2 regions of the Vibrio sp. Vf1514 genome follow, and region 1 is predicted to be linked to the other one. Evidence: predicted binding sites of a transcription regulator. Region 1 holds the regulator's gene; the other holds the start of a gene.
What was found. Region 1 encodes CRP, which controls carbon source genes, mostly activating them, when cyclic AMP is high. Its sites were predicted from a motif close to TGTGANNNNNNTCACA; they were not measured.
Positions count from the first base shown of each region.

Region 1 (13,263 bases):
CGCCAGCAAGTAACCGATCACCGACCCCAAACCCATCCGCTGCGCCAGCGGCACCGCCACCACCGCCGCGGTGAGAAACACCACGCCGCTTTGTAGAAAATCGCCCGTTAACGAGGCCATGTTATCGCCCTCCGCCCGGCAGTGGGTTTTGCAACCAGTCGAAGTACGCTTCCGCGTGTTGATAACGCTCGACATCACTGACATTGCGCGCCCAGTACAGCACCAAGGGTTCCACCCACTGCATGCGACACAGCGCCGCCGTCAGCTCAAATGGCTGGAGAATTTCACGCATGGTGTAGCGGTTGTAGCCATCGGAGGTGAAGGCATCTTGATGGCCGCCAGCCGTCACCACGCTGCGCCACACTTTGTCTTTCATCGCACTCTCATTGCCAAACGCAAATCCTTTACCAAGCACGCGGTCAATCCACTCTTTTAACAAGGCCGGGCAGGAATACATGTACAGCGGGTGCTGAAATACAATCACGTCGTACTGCAACACGCGTTGGTGCTCAGCATGGACGTCGATGAAGAAATCGGGATAGGTGGCGTACAGATCGAGGATCGACACATGCTCCAGCGCGGCGATCTTTTTGATCATCACCTGATTGGCGACCGAATGATCCGGCTCGGGATGCGCGTAGATCACCAGCACGCTGGGCTTATTGGATGGGCACGTTTCAGCGTTTGTCATTCCTTGACGACACTCCGTTTTGTTAACAATAAGTGACTTCGCATCATAACCCAATTTGCATAATGATCGACATTTATCCTTATTCCCCCTACTATTCCGAGCGAAAAAATTAAAGGCCAAAACAGACGATATTTTTATGATTACCTTCTCTGACATTCAGTTACTGCGCGGTGGTAAACCACTGCTCGATCAGGCTTCGGCAACCATTCAACCCGGCGACAAAGTCGGCTTGGTGGGGAAAAACGGCTGCGGTAAATCCACCCTGTTCGCCTTGCTGAAAGACGAACTGAGCATTGACGCCGGCTCGTTCAGCAAACCGGCGCAGTGGGAGCTGGCTTGGGTGGCGCAAGAAACGCCAGCTTTGGAGCGCAGCGCACTGGAATACGTCATTGACGGCGATCGTGAATACCGCGATTTGGAACGCCAACTGGCAGACGCGGAGCGCGCAGACAACGGCAACAAAGTGGCCGAACTGCACGGCCACATCGACACCATTGGTGGCTACAGCATTCGCGCGCGCGCCGCTGAGCTGCTCGATGGTCTGGGCTTTTCTCAAGAGCAGATGAGCTGGAGTCTGACTCAGTTCTCCGGTGGGTGGCGAATGCGACTCAACCTCGCACAAGCGCTGATCTGTCGCTCCGATTTACTGCTGCTGGATGAACCGACCAACCACTTGGATTTGGACGCCGTGATGTGGCTTGAACGCTGGCTGCAGAGCTATCCGGGCACGCTGATCCTCATCTCGCATGACCGCGACTTCCTCGATCCGATCGTCGGTCGCATCATTCACATCGAGAACGAAAAACTCAACGAATACACCGGCAACTACTCATCGTTTGAAACCCAACGCGCGCAGAAGATGCTGCAACAGCAAGCCATGTTCCAGAAGCAACAAAAGCAGATGTCGCACATGCAAAGCTACATCGACCGCTTCCGTTACAAAGCGTCCAAAGCCCGCCAAGCGCAGAGCCGCATCAAAGCCCTGGAACGCATGGAGAAAGTGCTGCCAGCGCAGTTTGATAACCCCTTCAGCTTTGAGTTTCGTGAGCCATCGGCACTGCCGAACCCCATTTTGATGATGGATGATGTCAGCGCAGGCTACGGCGAGCGCCTGATTCTAGAAAAAATTCGCCTCAATCTGGTACCGGGCAGCCGCATCGGTTTGCTGGGTCGAAACGGCGCGGGTAAATCCACGCTGATCAAACTGCTGTCCGGTGAACTGAAACAGCAAGGCGGCGATTTCACCTATTCGCAAGGCGTAAAAATTGGTTACTTTGCCCAGCATCAGTTGGAAACGCTGCATCCGGAAGAGACGCCGCTGCAACACATGATGCAGATTGCGCCTGACAAAAACGAACTCGAACTGCGTAACTATCTGGGCAGTTTTGGCTTCCACGGCGACAAAGCACTGGATAAAGTCGGCCCGTTTTCCGGCGGCGAAAAAGCGCGTTTGGTGCTGGCGCTGCTGGTATGGCAAAAGCCGAACCTGCTCTTGCTCGACGAACCGACCAACCACTTGGATCTCGACATGCGTCAAGCGCTCACGCTTGCGCTGCAAAGCTATGAAGGCGCCATGGTGATCGTCAGTCACGACCGCTATCTGCTGCGCGCGACCACCGATGATCTTTACCTCGTGCACGATCACCAAGTGGCACCATTTGATGGTGACCTAACCGATTACTACAAGTGGCTGACCGATCAGCAAAAAGCGCAGCGCAAAGAGACGCAAGCGCAAGCCCCGGCCAAAGACAACACCAACAGCGCTGCGGCGAAGAAAGAGCAAAAACGCCGTGAAGCCGATTTTCGTAAGCAGACTGCGCCAATTCGCAAAAAGCTGACACAGTTGGAAACGAAAATGGATAAGTTGAACGCCATGATCGCTGAAGCGGAGGAACAATTGTCCGATGCCTCACTGTATGACACAGAAAATAAAGCTAAACTTACACAAGTACTCGCCACGCAGGCCAACGCCAAGTCCGAACTCGAAACCATTGAAATGGACTGGATGGCAGAGCAGGAAGTCTTGGAAGAGATGGAACAGGAGTTCAACAGTCAATGAGCCACGAGCACGTCAGAATCCCCCTCACGTTGGAACGACTATGGCAATTCAGTTTGCAGTATTACAGCGTGCGCGAGGTGAAAGAGGCGTGCTTAAGCTTGCAAAACAACTTCAACGGCAACGTCAACTTGCTGCTCCTGCTCAAATATCTCGACGAGCAGCAAGTCACGCCGATCGAAAACGAATGGCAGCAGGTGATCGACTGCCTCAGTCGCTCAGAAACCCTGCTGCACAGTTACCGCGAGATGCGTCGTAAGATGAAAACCCATCTGCCCGATACGCTCTACCGCGAAGCGCTGCAATTTGAACTGCAACTCGAAAAGCAGCAGCAAGCGGATTTGGTCGACTGCATCAACCACCTCACCTTAGAAAATAGCCACGGCGAAGCGCTCACACTACGCTACTGCCGCCAACTGGGCGCAGAGCATCTGGCGGCCGTATTTATGAAGCCCGTGCCACCCAGCTATTAATCTCGTCATCGGCTATCCCTCTCATTTGGGGCAGCGCTTCACAAAATGTCACCGCCACTCGCCGAATCGACTCATCTGAGGTAACTTGGGTATATACTCATTCAATCATTCGGTATTGGTTTGAATTATGACCCAGTTTGTGGCCGCAACCGGCTTGAAAAACCCGCATTTGCAAACGCTGTTTCCGCGTTTCATTCGAAAAAAAGCGCTGTTTGAACCGGTGTGGCAAACCCTCGATACGCCGGACGGCGACTTTCTCGATCTCGCTTGGAGTGAAGACCCGCACCACGCCGATGCGCAAAATAAGCCGCTGTTTGTGCTATTTCACGGCTTGGAAGGCTGTTTCTACAGCCCGTATGCCAATGGCTTGATGCACGCGTTTGCTCGCGACGGCTGGCTATCAGTGATGATGCATTTTCGCGGCTGCAGCGGCAAACCCAACCATTTGGCGCGCGCGTACCATTCCGGTGAAGTGCAAGATGCGCGTTTTGTCTTGGAAACCTTGCGCGAGCAATTTCCTTCGCAACCCATGATTGCGGTCGGCATTTCGCTCGGCGGCAATATGCTGGTCAACTATCTGGCCGAGTTCAACCACGATCCCATCGTTAGTGCCGCAACCGTGGTCTCTGCGCCGCTGGATCTCGCCGCCTGTTCGGAGCGTATCGAACACGGGTTTTCCAAACTCTATCGCACCTATTTGCTCTCGTCGCTCAAACAAAATGCGCTGCGCAAACATCAGTTGCTGAAAGGTGAATTGGGGCTGTCGTATCACAACATCAAACGCGTCACGCGCTTGCAAGAGTTTGATGATCTGATCACCGCGCCCCTGCACGGATTCAAAGACGCGCAGGATTACTATCAGCGCTGCTCAGGCATCCACAAACTCAAAGACATTCGCGTGCCCACGCAAATCATCCACGCCAAAGACGATCCATTTATGACCGATGCCGTGATCCCCAAATTTGTCCTGCCGGAAAACATCGATTATCGCTTGTTTGATCAAGGCGGCCATGTGGGCTTCCTTAGTGGCTCGCTACTCAAACCGACCTTCTGGCTCGAACAATCCCTGCCCGCTTACTACGCAAGCCTGCGCGACAGCATCTGATCTGCACTGACTCGCTTGGCACTGACGCCTTCCCTCGAAGGCGTTATACTTGGGCATTCAACCACGAACATAAAAGCAAGAGGTATTTATGATCGTTCCGTGGCAGCAAATCGCGCCGGATACACTCGACAGTCTGATTCGTGAATTCGTGTTACGCGAAGGCACCGATTACGGCGAAGTCGAGATTTCGCTGCAAGAAAAAGTCGATCAAGTGAAGGCACAATTGCAGTCTGGCGAGGCCGTGATCGTCTATTCAGAATTACATGAAACCGTTGATATCAAAGTCAATCAACGCTAACGGATGACGACAGTCATCTTTTCCGTGCTATAGTGATTCGACTTGGGCTGTGTTGAAACAGCCCGATTTTATGGACTCAGAGACAAGGTTTGTCATGTCAGCGAAACACCCTATTATCGCCGTCACCGGTTCGTCGGGCGCCGGCACAACCACGACCTCAGAAGCATTTCGCAAGATGTTCAATATGATGGACATCAAACCCGCGTGGGTGGAAGGCGATAGCTTTCACCGCTTTACTCGCCCAGAGATGGACGTCGAGATTCGCAAAGCGCGCGAGCAAGGTCGTCACATCAGCTATTTTGGGCCGCAAGCCAACGACTTTACCGCGCTGGAAGACTTCTTCCGTCAGTTTGGGAAATCAGGCACCGGTCAGGTCAGACGCTATCTTCACTCCTTTGACGAAGCCGTGCCGTACAATCAGATGCCGGGCACCTTTACGCCTTGGCAGCAATTGCCAGAAAACTCCGATGTGCTGTTTTACGAAGGGCTGCACGGCGGGGTGGTCGATGGCGAAGTCAACGTCGCACAACACGTCGATTTTCTGATTGGCATGGTGCCGATTGTGAACTTGGAATGGATTCAAAAATACGTGCGTGACACGCGCGATCGCGGCCATTCTCGAGAAGCGGTGATGGATTCGATCGTGCGCTCGATGGACGATTACCTCAATTACATCACGCCGCAATTCTCCCGCACCCACATCAACTTTCAGCGCGTCCCCACCGTCGATACTTCCAACCCGCTCAATGCGAAAGGCATTCCCAGTTTGGATGAAAGCTTTGTCGTCATTCGCCTGCGCGGCATTAAAAACGTCGACTACCCCTACTTGCTGGCGATGATTGATGGCTCGTTCATGTCGCGCCACAACACCATTGTGGTACCGGGGGGGAAAATGGGCTTTGCCATGGAGCTGATCGTCAGACCGCTCCTGCAACAGCTGATAGAGTCAGGGAAAATTGGCTAATCATACCGTCACTGTGTCGATTACTTTTCATACCGTGATCATGTGCACAATTTTGCGTAGTTTATCCGTCCCCCGACACGATTAAAATCAAGAAATCGTTTGGGAAAAAGGATACTATTCCATACCGAAACACAAGATAACTTGCAGCAACAAGAAAGTCCTCTTATTCTAGAGAATCCAAAATAAGGCTTCGCTAAAATATGGATAGCAGCAAGCGTACCCTGCAGAGGAAGTGAGATATTATGGTTCTAGGTAAACCTCAAACCGACCCAACACTAGAGTGGTTTCTTTCACATTGTCACATTCATAAGTACCCTTCAAAAAGCACGCTGATTCACGCGGGCGAGAAAGCAGAAACGTTGTACTACATCGTCAAAGGTTCTGTAGCGGTACTGATCAAAGATGAAGAAGGTAAGGAGATGATTCTGTCTTACCTCAACCAAGGTGACTTCATCGGTGAGCTTGGCTTGTTTGAAGAAGGTCAGGAGCGTACTGCCTGGGTTCGTGCAAAATCTCCTTGTGAAGTAGCGGAAATTTCATTTAAGAAATTCCGTCAGCTGATTCAGGTTAACCCGGACATCCTGATGCGCCTGTCTGGTCAGATGGCTCGCCGTCTGCAAGTGACCAGCCAAAAAGTGGGTGACTTGGCGTTCTTAGACGTAACCGGTCGTATTGCACAGACCCTACTGAACTTGGCGAAACAACCCGACGCGATGACTCACCCAGACGGCATGCAGATTAAGATCACTCGTCAAGAGATCGGTCAAATCGTTGGCTGTTCACGTGAAACCGTGGGCCGCATCCTGAAGATGCTGGAAGAGCAGAACTTGATTTCTGCACACGGTAAAACCATCGTGGTGTACGGCACTCGTTAATCGACGTCGCAACAGCATTACACAGAAAAGCCACCTTCGCGGTGGCTTTTTATTTGTGTCGATTACGGTCAACGTGCCGTGGTTATTTGCTGTCGGTGCTTTCAAAAATCTTATCGGCTGATGCCGCGACAAACCCGGTGTAGAGTTCACCGTTGGCCATGGGGTAACGCTTGGCAAACTCATAAAAGCCCCCCGGAATGATCTCGCTGCCTTCAAGGAAACTCACTGGCACTTTATCCGCCATGGTCGATGACTGCTCCAGCAGCACGTCGGGTGAGCCCTTCACTTCGCCGCCAGATTCATTGATGGTGAAGCCTGCGCTGCGTAGGTGATCGTTCACCTGTTTCACTTCATCCAGCGTCTTCAACTGATTCACGCTCACGGTAAAGTGGTTAGCACCGTAACCATGTGCTGCCAACCAAGCCGCGTATTCGCTCTCTTTCGCCAGTTGCAGATAATCAGCGTAACTCAGATCCCACAAGCGGCCACCGTAGAGGAATGCCGCGTGCTGAAGTTGCGTCACATCCACTTGCGCCGCCAACTTCGCCACAATCGATTGCAGCTCAAGCGAGCACGCTTCCACTTTCAGTTCACTGATGAAGACTTTCGGTTGCAGCGGGTCTGGATGCTCAAAATGTTTTGCCACCAGCTTTTTGCTTTCAAACACGTAATCACCGCACGGCGTGTAGCCCAATGCCAGAAACGGTTTAGCCAGTGTTTCCAGCCCCAACGGCGCGATATTAAAGGTGCGCAGGGCGATGTGGTCGTTGATCAACACTTCGTCTTCCTGAAGCAGTTGATGCACCTTGTCGGCCGACGGACAAAGGCGTCGAATGTAGTCATTCCATAGGGATTCAAAAAGAACTGCTGGCGTCATAACGCCTCCTTGTCTGCGCTGCTCTGCAAGCAACCTGGGTGATTGGATTCTATTGCCCAAGTGACTACTCACGACTTGGGGCGACGATACCGATTTATTGTTGTTCTGGTAAAAAGTGGCTACCCGATCCGAAGCCCGAGAAGGACCGGGTAGCCTTCAGCCTGTGACGTAAGCTAAATCATCAATTACAGTTCGATACCCGGGCTCAACGTGGCTGGCAATTCAGTGGCCGAACCTTCCATCGACGCCATCGGATACGCGCAGTAGTCCGCCGCGTAGAACGCGCTTGGACGCAGGTTGCCCGACGCGCCCGGGCCACCAAATGGCGCATCGCCACTTGCGCCTGTCAGCTGACGGTTGCGGTTCACAATGCCAGCGCGAATGTGGTCCACAAAGTATTCCCACTCGCGGTCATCAGTGGTGACCAGACCCGCCGACAGACCAAACTGGGTGTCATTGGCCAATTCAACCGCCTCGGCCAGCGTTTCGTAACGCACCACTTGTAGCAGCGGGCCAAAGTATTCGTCATCTGGTAGCTCGGCAATCGGCGTGACATCGATGATGCCCGGCGTGACAAACGCCGCTTGCAGACCGCGCGCTTCCAACAAAATTTCACCGCCCAGCGACTGTAAGTTTGCCTGCGCATTGAGAATCACGTCTGCGGCCGCTTTGGAGATTTGTGGCCCCATAAACGGTGCAGGCTCTGCAAAAGGTTGGTCGATGCGCAGCTTCTGAGTGGCTTCCACCAGACGTGTGATCAGCGTATCGCCCTTGTCGCCATGCGGCACGTACAAGCGGCGTGCACAGGTACAGCGTTGACCGGCGCTGATAAACGCCGATTGAATGATGGTGTACACGGTGGCATCCAAATCACCATATTGATCGGAGATCACCATCGGGTTGTTGCCGCCCATTTCCAGTGCCAGCATCTTACCGGGTTGTCCTGCGAACTGACGGTGCAGCAGATGCCCCGTATTGGCGCTGCCGGTAAATAGCAAACCATCAATGCCTTTTGACTGCGCGAGTGCAATGCCGGTCTCTTTGCCACCTTGCACCAAGTTCAGCACGCCTTTCGGCAAGCCCGCTTCTTCCCATAGTTTCATCGCCACTTCCCCCGTCCACGGGGTTTGTTCCGATGGTTTGAAGACCACAGTGTTGCCTGCCAGCAGCGCAGGTACGATGTGACCGTTTGGCAGGTGGCCCGGGAAATTGTACGGCCCAAAGACCGCCATCACGCCCAGCGGACGATGACGCAGCACAATCTGGTTGCCTGCCGCTTCACGCACGCTTTCACCGGTACGGTCGTGGTAGGCTCGAATCGAGATGGCAATCTTGCCAGCCATGGCGGCGGCTTCGGTGCGCGTTTCCCAAATCGGTTTGCCAGTTTCTTTGGCAATCACTTCCGCAATGGCTTCGGCGTTGGCTTTAACCTTTTCAGCAAACGCCAGCACCACTTTTTCGCGTGCCGCGAATGGCAGTTTCTTCCACGCAACAAACGCAGTGCGCGCGGCTTTCACGGCATCTTCAACCTGAGCGGGCGTGGCACTGTCGCCCTGCCAGACGATTTCGTTGTTGTATGGGCTTAAAGAGGTGAGGTGTTCCCCCTGACCAGCCACCCATTGACCGGCAATCCACTGAGTCATTGTCTTGTCCTTCAATTCGTTACTGTGCGCTGATTATTGCGCTAGGATGCGCAGGAAGTCGCCTTGGTCGACTTGCAGCGCGGCTGCCACGTTCGGCGCAATAATCACGGTTCCCCGCTCACGGTTATAGGCTGCTTTCGCCGCCGTCGCGCGGAAATGTTCAAATGAGGTATTACACATCAGGAAATCCTGCGAGCTGGAATGCTCGGCGATCTCCACCTTGGCACGCACCGAGTCGCGCACCGATTCAATATTGCGCAGGTCGCATTCCACAGACGGGCCCGCATCAAAAATGTCGACGTAGTTACGACAGGTAAAGCCCTCTTTTTCCAGCAACTTCAGCGCCGGGCGGGTTTTCTCATGCACCTGACCAATCACCGCCTGCGCTTCTTTGCTCAGCAGGTTGATGTAAATCGGCAACTTTGGCATCAAGTCGGCGATAAAGCCTTTCTTGCCGATGCCGGTCAGGTAATCCGCCATGGTGAAGTCAATGGAGAAAAAGTGCTCTTGCAACCATTGCCAAAATGGTGAGTTACCATCTTCGTCCGACACACCGCGCATCTCCGCAAAAATGGTTTGCGAGAATCGATGTGGATGCTCGGCCATCATCAGAAAGCGGCATTTCGACATCAGGCGTCCGTTGAGTCCCTCGCGAAACGGCGGGCGCAAAAACAGCGTGCAGATTTCCGAACAACCGGTGTAGTTGTTTCCAAACGTCAGCAACTTAACCACATTGTTGACGCCCAGTTTTGGCGAGGCATGCACAATGGTGCTGATGTGGTATGAGTAAAACGGAATATCCCAGCCCACGGACGCTTCGATGCCGGTGGTCCCGGCGACTTCACCGCTGTCGGAATCAAAACCAACCATCAGGTAGCCTTCATCGCCCGGCTGGTTGACGTCGGGTTTGGTAAAGCTGTATTCGGAATGTTTAATGCGATTGGTTAACAGTTCTTCGTTAACCGGCAATGAGGTGAATCCATGACCCGATTCCACTGCGCAGGTGTGCAGCGCGTCGTAGTCTGAAATTGCAATAGGGCGAACAACTAGCATCAATACTCCCTCCAGATGCAAACAGGTCTAAATGCTTCGACCTGGTAACGCCGCCATACCGCCCCCATCCGATGGGTTTGGTATGGCGCACGGGCTCGCTTAAACTAGGGTCGCAATGGCTTTATCTAGTCGTGCGAAACCTTCTTCGATTTCTTCTTTGGTGATGATCAAGGATGGGGTCATACGAACCACGTTCGCACCAGCCACCAGTAGCATCAGCCCTTGTTTACCACAGGCAACCAACACATCACGCGCGCGGCCTTGCCACTCGTCGTTCAGCGCCGCACCTAACAGCAGGCCTTTGCCACGAATTTCTTCAAACAGGTTGTACTTGGCATTGATTTTCGCCAAACCTTCACGGAACAGCGCTTCACGCTCTTTGACGCCCGCCAATGTTTCTGGCTTGCTCACCACATCCACGACAGCTTCTGCGACCGCACAAGCCAGCGGGTTACCGCCGTAAGTCGAACCATGCACGCCCACTTTCATGTGCTCTGCCAGTTTCGATGTGGTCAGCATGGCGCCGATTGGGAAACCGCCGCCCAGTGATTTGGCGGTGCTCAGGATATCTGGCGTCACGCCAATGCCTTGGTAAGCGTAGAAGTGACCGGTACGACCGTTCCCGGTTTGCACTTCATCAAAAATCAGCAGCGCATTGTGTTTGTCACACAGCTCACGCACCGCCTGAACAAATTCTGGTGTTGGCGAAACAATACCGCCTTCACCTTGCAGCGGCTCCATCATCACCGCACAAGTGCGGTCAGACATATGTGCTTGCAGCGCTGCCACATCATTGTAGGGCAGATGCGTCACATCCCCCGGTTTGGGACCAAAACCGTCAGAGTAAGCCGCTTGGCCACCCACAGTCACGGTAAAGAACGTACGGCCGTGGAAACCTTGTTTGAAGGCGATGATTTCTGATTTTTCAGGGCCGTGCACATCGGCCGCGTAGCGACGTGCCAGTTTCAGTGCCGCTTCGTTCGCTTCCGCGCCTGAGTTGGCAAAGAACACTTTTTCCGCAAAGCTGACTTCCGTCAGTTTCTTTGCCAGACGCAGTGCAGGCTCGTTGGTCATCACGTTACTGAGGTGCCACAGTTTGTTGCCTTGCTCCGTCAGTGCGTTCACCATCGCAGGGTGACAATGCCCTAAACAGCTCACCGCGATGCCACCGGCAAAATCGATATACTCGTTGCCCTGCTGATCCCACACACGTGAGCCCTGTCCCTTCACCGGGATGAATTCCATCGGGTTGTAACAAGGCACCATCACCTCATCAAACAAACCGCGTTCTACTTTAGTTTCCACTGTCATTGCACATTCCTTCTCGATACCGCATGCCTAGCAGAAAGGCCGTCCTTTCACAAAACCTCGTCAATAAGATTTTGTATTGCATATCAGCTGATGCAGCATTGTATTTACAAATTATTAACTAGTTCAATAGTGATTTATTCTTTCAGCCAGTCGATTCAGCTCACAATCTTCACCACTCATGATTATTTATGCACCAAGTAAATACTTTTATGAAGCACTTTTTCATTATGGCTGAAAAAACCCTGTTAGCACCTTAGCTGAATAAGGCATAGCAAGGGATTGGCAGGATCTGCGGCGAATAAATTTTCAATGTAGAAAAAAGGAAATTTTGATGACGAAAATGTTAAGAATAGTGATCGCGATCGGAAAAATTGTACAGCCTGCCCTGCCGCATCCTCGGCGGTAGCGCACAGGAGAACAGGGATGAGAGGTTATCGACGCAGGAAATTGGCCAGCAGTTCATGACCTTGTTCGGTTTTGATCGATTCCGGGTGGAACTGCACTGCATCAATAGGCAGAGTTTTATGCTGGTAGCCCATGATCTCGTCCGGCGTGCCATCCGGTAGTTCCGTCCACGCCGTCAGCTCAAAGCAATCGGGAAGCGTGCCGTTTTTCACCACCAGCGAATGGTAACGCGTGACGGTGAGTGGGTTATTCAGCCCGGCAAACACACTGCGCCCGGTATGACGCACCGGGGAAGTTTTGCCGTGCATCACCTGACGGGCGCGCACCACTTCCCCCCCGAACACCTGTGCAATCGCCTGATGACCAAGACACACCCCCAGAATTGGCAGCCGGCCGGCAAAATGCGCAATCGCCGCCAGTGAAATGCCCGCTTCATTTGGCGTACACGGCCCCGGAGAAATCACCAGGTGACTGGGCGCCAGCGCTTCTATCTGTGCCAGCGTGATTTCATCGTTACGCACCACTTTGACCTCGGCACCCAGTTCGCAAAAATACTGATAGAGGTTGTAAGTAAAAGAGTCGTAGTTATCGATGATCAGAAGCATAACGTCGCCAGCGTGAGACAAGAATGCCTCGCATTCTACAAACCAGCGCGCCAGATTCAATCAATAAAGCGGTTTATTTTGTTTTCAGCCGAGCTGACTTGCCATCGGTGAGCGCGCACGCGTGTCGTGGGCGAGCAAATTGCGGGCGAACACATCAAGGGCGCCAACAAATCAGGGGAGCCATGCTCCCCCGTAATTGTTGCCAACGTGCCGGACTCGAATGTTCATGCTGTGGCGATACTTCGATGTATATGCCCCAAAGTATGACTCAGCACATTACGCGGATGCTCGGCGGCCAGATTGGCGACGCCACCCACCTAACCCAAGCAGCAAGGCCAGCCCTGCCAAGCTGAATGAACCGCCGTAGATATTGAGCTCAACCACGGCGGGATCATGATCAGAAGCGCGGAAATGGTCTGCATATTTCGGCAGATCGCCTTTGTATTCATCGTTGTAGTCAAACAGCGTCGATTCACCGCCGTTGATGTGCCAATCCATGGCATCGACGACACGCAGCTTCAGACTGTCGCTGACCAACAGGTGATCGAGCGCGCCCACTTCATCGTTGTATGAGTAGCTCCAGCTGTTGTCTTTGTGCGCCAGTTCCATCGCACTCAGGTAACCGAAGCCTTGCGTGATCACCGCGCCATCATCGCCAAACTGGGGTTGATCGCCAATCACGGTATTGCGCGCTGCTTGAATGACTTTGCCGTATTTCTCTGGCGTGTAGTCCGTCAGAACCAGCATCGGATCTTCCTTACCGTACGAGTTCATGTCGCCAAGAATCACTTTGTGACCGTCGATTTTCGCCAACGCTTCCCCCAGTGCCACCGCTCCGGCAACACGGAAGTTCTCACACGATCCCTGCAGATCGGCATCTGCGCCGCCCTGCCCGCCTTCACTGACT
Region 1 covers NZ_CP197267.1:2,859,994-2,873,256, forward strand. The annotation lists gene kefB (glutathione-regulated potassium-efflux system protein KefB) at 1-120, opposite strand, end outside; gene kefG (glutathione-regulated potassium-efflux system ancillary protein KefG) at 122-691, opposite strand; gene ACS18Q_RS13305 (ABC transporter ATP-binding protein) at 828-2,750, shown strand; gene ACS18Q_RS13310 (TIGR02444 family protein) at 2,747-3,220, shown strand; gene ACS18Q_RS13315 (hydrolase) at 3,348-4,325, shown strand; gene ACS18Q_RS13320 (YheU family protein) at 4,414-4,623, shown strand; gene ACS18Q_RS13325 (phosphoribulokinase) at 4,718-5,587, shown strand; gene crp (cAMP-activated global transcriptional regulator CRP) at 5,830-6,462, shown strand; gene ACS18Q_RS13335 (DUF1338 domain-containing protein) at 6,545-7,339, opposite strand; gene astD (succinylglutamate-semialdehyde dehydrogenase) at 7,525-8,982, opposite strand; gene astA (arginine N-succinyltransferase) at 9,016-10,035, opposite strand; gene ACS18Q_RS13350 (aspartate aminotransferase family protein) at 10,135-11,346, opposite strand; gene ACS18Q_RS13355 (aminodeoxychorismate/anthranilate synthase component II) at 11,778-12,356, opposite strand; gene ACS18Q_RS13360 (ExeM/NucH family extracellular endonuclease) at 12,633-13,263, opposite strand, start outside.

Region 2 (5,829 bases), 930 kb from region 1:
CTGCTGCATCAGTTGCAGGCCGACATTCTGCATCTCGAAGAACATCAAGACGACACGTTGCTGGACAGCAGCGCGCACAAACCCGCACTGCCTCACGGCGATCGCTCACTGACGCTGCATGCCTGCCATAGCCCGATGCGGGAAGTGGAAGTACTGCATGACGAATTGCTGGCGATGTTTGACCGCGATCCGGAACTCAAACCGCGCGACATCATTGTGATGGTGGCCGACATCAACGCCTACAGCCCTTATATTCAGGCGGTGTTTGGTAACGCGCCGGGGGAACGTTTTATCCCGTATTCGATTTCCGACCGCACCGCTGATCAGGAAAGTCCGATTCTCAATGCGTTTATGCAGTTGGTTGCTTTACCACAATCGCGCTGTCTGGCGTCGGAATTACTGGAACTTCTGGAAACGCCAGCGATGATGGCGCGCTTTGCGCTTGATGCGAGCGAATTTGACACCGCCAAACGCTGGGTCGAAGAGTCGGGCATTCGCTGGGGGCTCAACGACGCGACCGCGCAAGAGTTTGAGCTGCCGCAGACCCATCAGAACACATGGCAGTTCGGCATCGCCCGCATGTTGCTGGGCTATGCGATGCCGTCATCGGTTGGCTTGTTTGAAGCGGGCGGTCACGCCATGGCACCGTACAACGAAGTGCAGGGCATGAGCGCGGAACTCGCTGGCAAACTGGCGCATTTCATCGACACCATCAGCGATTACCGTCAGCGACTGGCGCAAACGCAGCCCATTGAGGCGTGGCGTGAGCTACTGTCGTCGCTGCTTGATGACTGTTTCAGCGTCGATCTGGATGGTGAGATGGCACTCAAATCGATTCGCGACACGCTTGCGGCGCTTAAAGAGCAGCTTGCTGACGCCGGATACGCCGACGCGATATCGCCCGCCATCATGGGGCAGTACCTGCATGACAAGCTGTCTGGAACGCGCGTCAGCCAGCGTTTTCTCGCTGGTCAGGTCAACTTCTGTACCCTGATGCCGATGCGTTCGATTCCGTTTAACGTCGTCTGCCTGTTGGGGATGAATGATGGGGTTTACCCGCGTTCCATGCCGCCGGAAGGGTTTGATTTAATGAACGGCCGCACGCGTCCGGGCGATCGCTCGCGCCGCGATGACGACCGTTATCTGTTCCTCGAAGCGATGCTTTCCGCGCAGCATACCTTGTATATCAGCTACGTGGGCCGCTCGATTCAGGATAACACGGAGCGCGTGCCGTCGGTGTTGGTGACTGAATTGCTGGAATATTGCCAGCAGAACTATTGCTTGGCCGGCGATGAAGCGCTGCCGAGTGATGACTCTGGCGCGCGCCTGATTAAGCAGTTGCAGTTCACTCACGCCATGGTGCCCTTCAGTCCACAAGCGTTTTTGACCGATGTCGGCAGCTATGCCAAAGAGTGGCTGCCTGCTGCGCTGCGCCAAGGCACTCCGAGTGGCACGTTCCACCGCGCGTTGGATGATTATCTGCTCGATGCGGTTTATCCGTTGGAATTGGATCTGGTTGAGCTGCAACGTTTTTGGCGCTTACCGGTGCAATATTTCTTCAATCGCCGCCTGAAAGTGGTGTTTGAGCCGCCTTTGCCGGTGATGGAAGACGATGAGCCGTTCGCGCTCGGTGGCCTTGCCAGCTATCAGCTGCGTGACGCGCTGTTGGACGGCTTGCTCAACGCACCCTCGGCGCAGGCACGTGACGAAGTGTTGGCGCAATTCAATAAGCAGCAGCGTGCGCAAGGCAAGCTGCCGGTCGGCGCATTTGGTGAGTTGGAATTTGAAACCAACCGTGTGCAAGCCGAAGAGCTGGTCGAAAAAGTCCAGTTTCTCTGTCAGGCGCCGCTCGATGATCTCGATGTCAACCTGACCCTCACGGCGCTCGGACAGTCACGCCCGGTGCATTTAAGTGGCTGGCTGACACGGCGCTATCAATCGGGGCTGGTGCGCTATCGCAGCGGTGCGATTCGCTCGGAAGATATGCTGGCGGCGTGGATCGACCATCTGGCGGCAGCGGCATCGGGCGCTAACTTGATCACGCATGTGATTGGCTACGATCGCAAAGACGGCGTGGTGCATCAGGTGCTGCCGCCATTGAACGGCAACGCCAGTGAGAGCGCAGCGCTGGCACTCGCGCAACTGAACGAATTGGCGCGCCTTTATTACCAAGGCATGACTGCGCCGCTGGCTTATTTCCCGAAAACAGCATTGGCCAGTATTGAAGCCGGATTTAGCCGCGGGCAATGGGGCGACGATGAAGAAAAATCGCTCAAGAAGATGGCCGAGACATTTAATGACGGTTTCATGACCAGCGGCGAAGGCAATAACCATTACATCGCGCGTTTGTGGCCGCAATGGACGGACGAACTGGCGCATCAGGTGCGTGTGTTGGCGAGTTTGGTCTTGCAGGCACCGCGTTTACAGTTGCGTGATTACGCCGACCACATCTCAATCGAGAAGGCCAGTCAGGCATGATGGGAAGCATCGAATATCGGGAAGAGAGTAGAGTGGCCGCCAGAAAATCATTATTGGTGTAGGGCGTTCGCTGTACGGCCACAGGTCAGAGGGACCATGATTCGGTAGATGGCAAGCGGGGCTTGCTTCAATGGGGTGCAGTGTAATGATCCAATATGGTGCGCGCTGTGAGTCCGATCCCATAACCTCCTGTCTGGGCAAGTTTTTGCACAGATTCATAGAATTATTTAATTCGGATCACATAAATTTTCGAATAATGACCCAAAGGCAACTGGAAATATGAGTGTCACTGCCAACATCACTGCGACGCCACTGGAAACGATGACGTTTCCGCTGCACGGCGCGCGTCTGATTGAAGCGTCGGCGGGTACGGGTAAAACCTTTACCATCGCCGGATTGTATCTACGTTTGCTGCTTGGCCACGGGAGTGAACACACCCGTCACGCCAGCGCGTTGACGGTCGATCAGATTCTGGTGGTGACCTTTACCGAAGCGGCGACCGCTGAGTTGCGAGACCGAATTCGCGCCCGCATTCACGATGCGCGTCTGGCGTTCAGCCGCGGGCAAAGTGATGATCCGGTGATTCAGCCGCTGCTGGCGGAATTTGCCGATCACCCACTGGCGACACGGCTCTTGCTCAACGCGGAGCGCCAAATGGATGAAGCGGCGGTCTACACCATTCACGGTTTTTGCCAGCGCATGCTGACGCAAAACGCATTTGAGTCCGGCAGCCGTTTCAACAACGAATTTGTCACCGATGAAAGCCATCTGAAAGCGCAAGTGGTGGCCGATTACTGGCGCCGTCAGTTTTATCCGTTGCCGCTCAATCTGGCTGCGGAAGTGCGCCGCTTGTGGGCATCGCCGGCGGCGCTGCTGGAAAAAATCGGCGGCTATCTGACGGGTGCGCCGCTGTCGCTGACAACGCCGGTGATGGAGGGCGACCTCGCAGCGCTGCATCAACACAACCTGACTCGCATTGAGGCGATGAAAGCGGCGTGGCTGGCGACGGCTGATGACATTCACGATTGCATCGCCAATTCCGGCATTAACAAGCGCAGCTACACCAAGAAATCATTGCCGGAGTGGATCGCCGCGGTGTCGGACTGGGCGGCGCAGCCAACCCATGGTTACGAGGTGTCGGACAAGCTGGTGCGTTTTGCTCAGGATGTGCTGGTAGAGAAAACGCCATCGGGCGATGCGCCGCGTCATGCCGTGTTTGAGGCCGTGCAGGCGTTTTTGGCGGAGCCGGTCAGCTTGGAAGCGCCGCTGCTGGCGCACGCGATCACGCACTGTCGCACGCTGCTGGCGAAAGCCAAAGCCAGCAAGCAGTGGCTGTCGTTCGATGACCTGCTGACTCAACTATCCGCATCGCTGGATGGTGACGACGAAGGCACACTGGCGGCGCGCATTCGCACGCTCTATCCGGTGGCGATGATCGACGAATTCCAAGATACCGACCCGCTGCAATACAGCATTTTTAGCCGCATTTATCTGCCGCATCCGCAGTGCGGTCTGTTTATGATCGGCGACCCGAAACAGGCGATTTACGGCTTTCGTGGCGCGGACATTTTTACCTATATTAAGGCGCGCAATCAGGTGAGCGCGCACTACACGCTTGGCACCAACTGGCGCTCCAGCGCCGACATGGTGGCGGCGGTGAATCAGGTATTTACCCTGCCAGACAGCCCGTTTATATACGACAACGACATTCCGTTTTTGCCGGTCAGCGCTAGCCCGAAAGCGGGTGGCCGTGCTTGGCTGCTGAACGGAGAGGTGCAACCTGCGCTGACCTACTGGTCAATGGCAGCTGACGCGCCGGTGACCAAAGGCGCGTATCTCGACACCATGGCGGCGGCGACCGCAAGCCAGATTCAAACCATTCTGACGGCGGCGCAGCAAGGGCAGGCGCAGTTTCGTCACGGCGGAGCTATTCAAGCCAGCGACAGTATTCAAGCGGGCGACAGCATTCAGGCGGGTGACATCGCAGTGCTGGTGCGCACCGGAAATGAAGGGCGCCTGATCAAAGATGCGTTGGCTCAGCAAGGCATTGCCAGCGTGTATCTCTCGAACCGCGACAGCGTGTTTACCAGCACGATTGCGCCGGATATGCAGCGTCTGCTGCAAGCGGTGCTGACCCCGGACAACGATCGCGCCATGCGCGCGGCGCTCGCTTCCCCCTTGTTTGCGCTCAATGCGCAGCAGTTGGATGCGCTCAATAACGATGAAAATGAGTGGGAAAACGCGCTGAACGAATTCAAACAGTATCGTCAGTTGTGGCTCGATCGCGGCGTGTTGCCGATGCTGCGTGCGGTGCTGAGCTTGCGCCACATTGCTGAGCGTTGGCTGGAAGAGCCCGATGGCGAACGCCAACTGACGGATTTCATGCACCTGAGTGAATTGCTGCAACAAGCGACGCAAGAGATCGACAGCGATCATGGTCTGCTACGCTGGTTGGCGCAGTCGATCGCTGATGCCGAGCAAGGGCTGGGCGGCAGCGATGAAGCGATTCAGCGCTTGGAATCTGAGCGTAATCTGGTACAGATCGTCACTATCCACAAATCCAAAGGTCTGGAGTATGAGCTGGTGTTTTTACCGTTTGTACTCAGCTATCGCGAAGCGAGCGAAGGCAAGTATTACGATGCCAGCAGCGGCCAGACCTTGCTGGACATCAGCGGTCAGGATGCCTCAATTCAACAGGCGGACAAAGAGCGTCTGGCGGAAGATCTACGTCTGATTTATGTGGCGCTGACCCGCGCCGTGTACGGCTGCTTTATTGGCGTGGCGCCGCTGCGCAACGGCCGTTCCAGCAAAGAACCGACCGGCGTGCATCACAGCGCACTGGGTTATCTGCTGCAAAATGCCCAGCAAGGCGGCCTGGCGCTGCTCGCAGAATCACTGCATCAACACACGGCGTTGGCGTGTGTTGCGGTCACGGAGCCACCCGCTGTGCCTGAATCGGTGTTTGTGCCGTTGGCAGAGCCATTGCCACCGCTGAGCGCGCGTTCGCTGAGCCACGAGATTGATCGCCTGTGGCGCATCACCAGTTATTCTGGCTTGGTCAAACAGGGCAGTCATCAGCATGATGCGAGCTTTGAAATCGGTGGCTTTGATGTCGACTCGGCGGATGAGCACGATGAGGCGGCATTGGCTGAACCCGAGCGCTCGATTTTCACCTTCCCGCGCGGCGCGCAGCCCGGCACATTTCTGCACAGCCTGTTTGAAGAAGTTGAGTTCACCCAACCCGCCAGCGATGAACACAACACGCGTATCATTGCCGACTTGATGGAGCGCGAGCAGATAGACGCCGAGTGGCTGCCTGTGCTGCAATCGCTAGTGGATACCGTGCTGCGC
Region 2 covers NZ_CP197267.1:611,058-616,886, forward strand. The annotation lists gene recC (exodeoxyribonuclease V subunit gamma) at 1-2,478, shown strand, start outside; gene recB (exodeoxyribonuclease V subunit beta) at 2,758-5,829, shown strand, end outside.
Region 2: a site for CRP is predicted at 2,645-2,660, ahead of recB (exodeoxyribonuclease V subunit beta). Genes of this name have one in related genera too.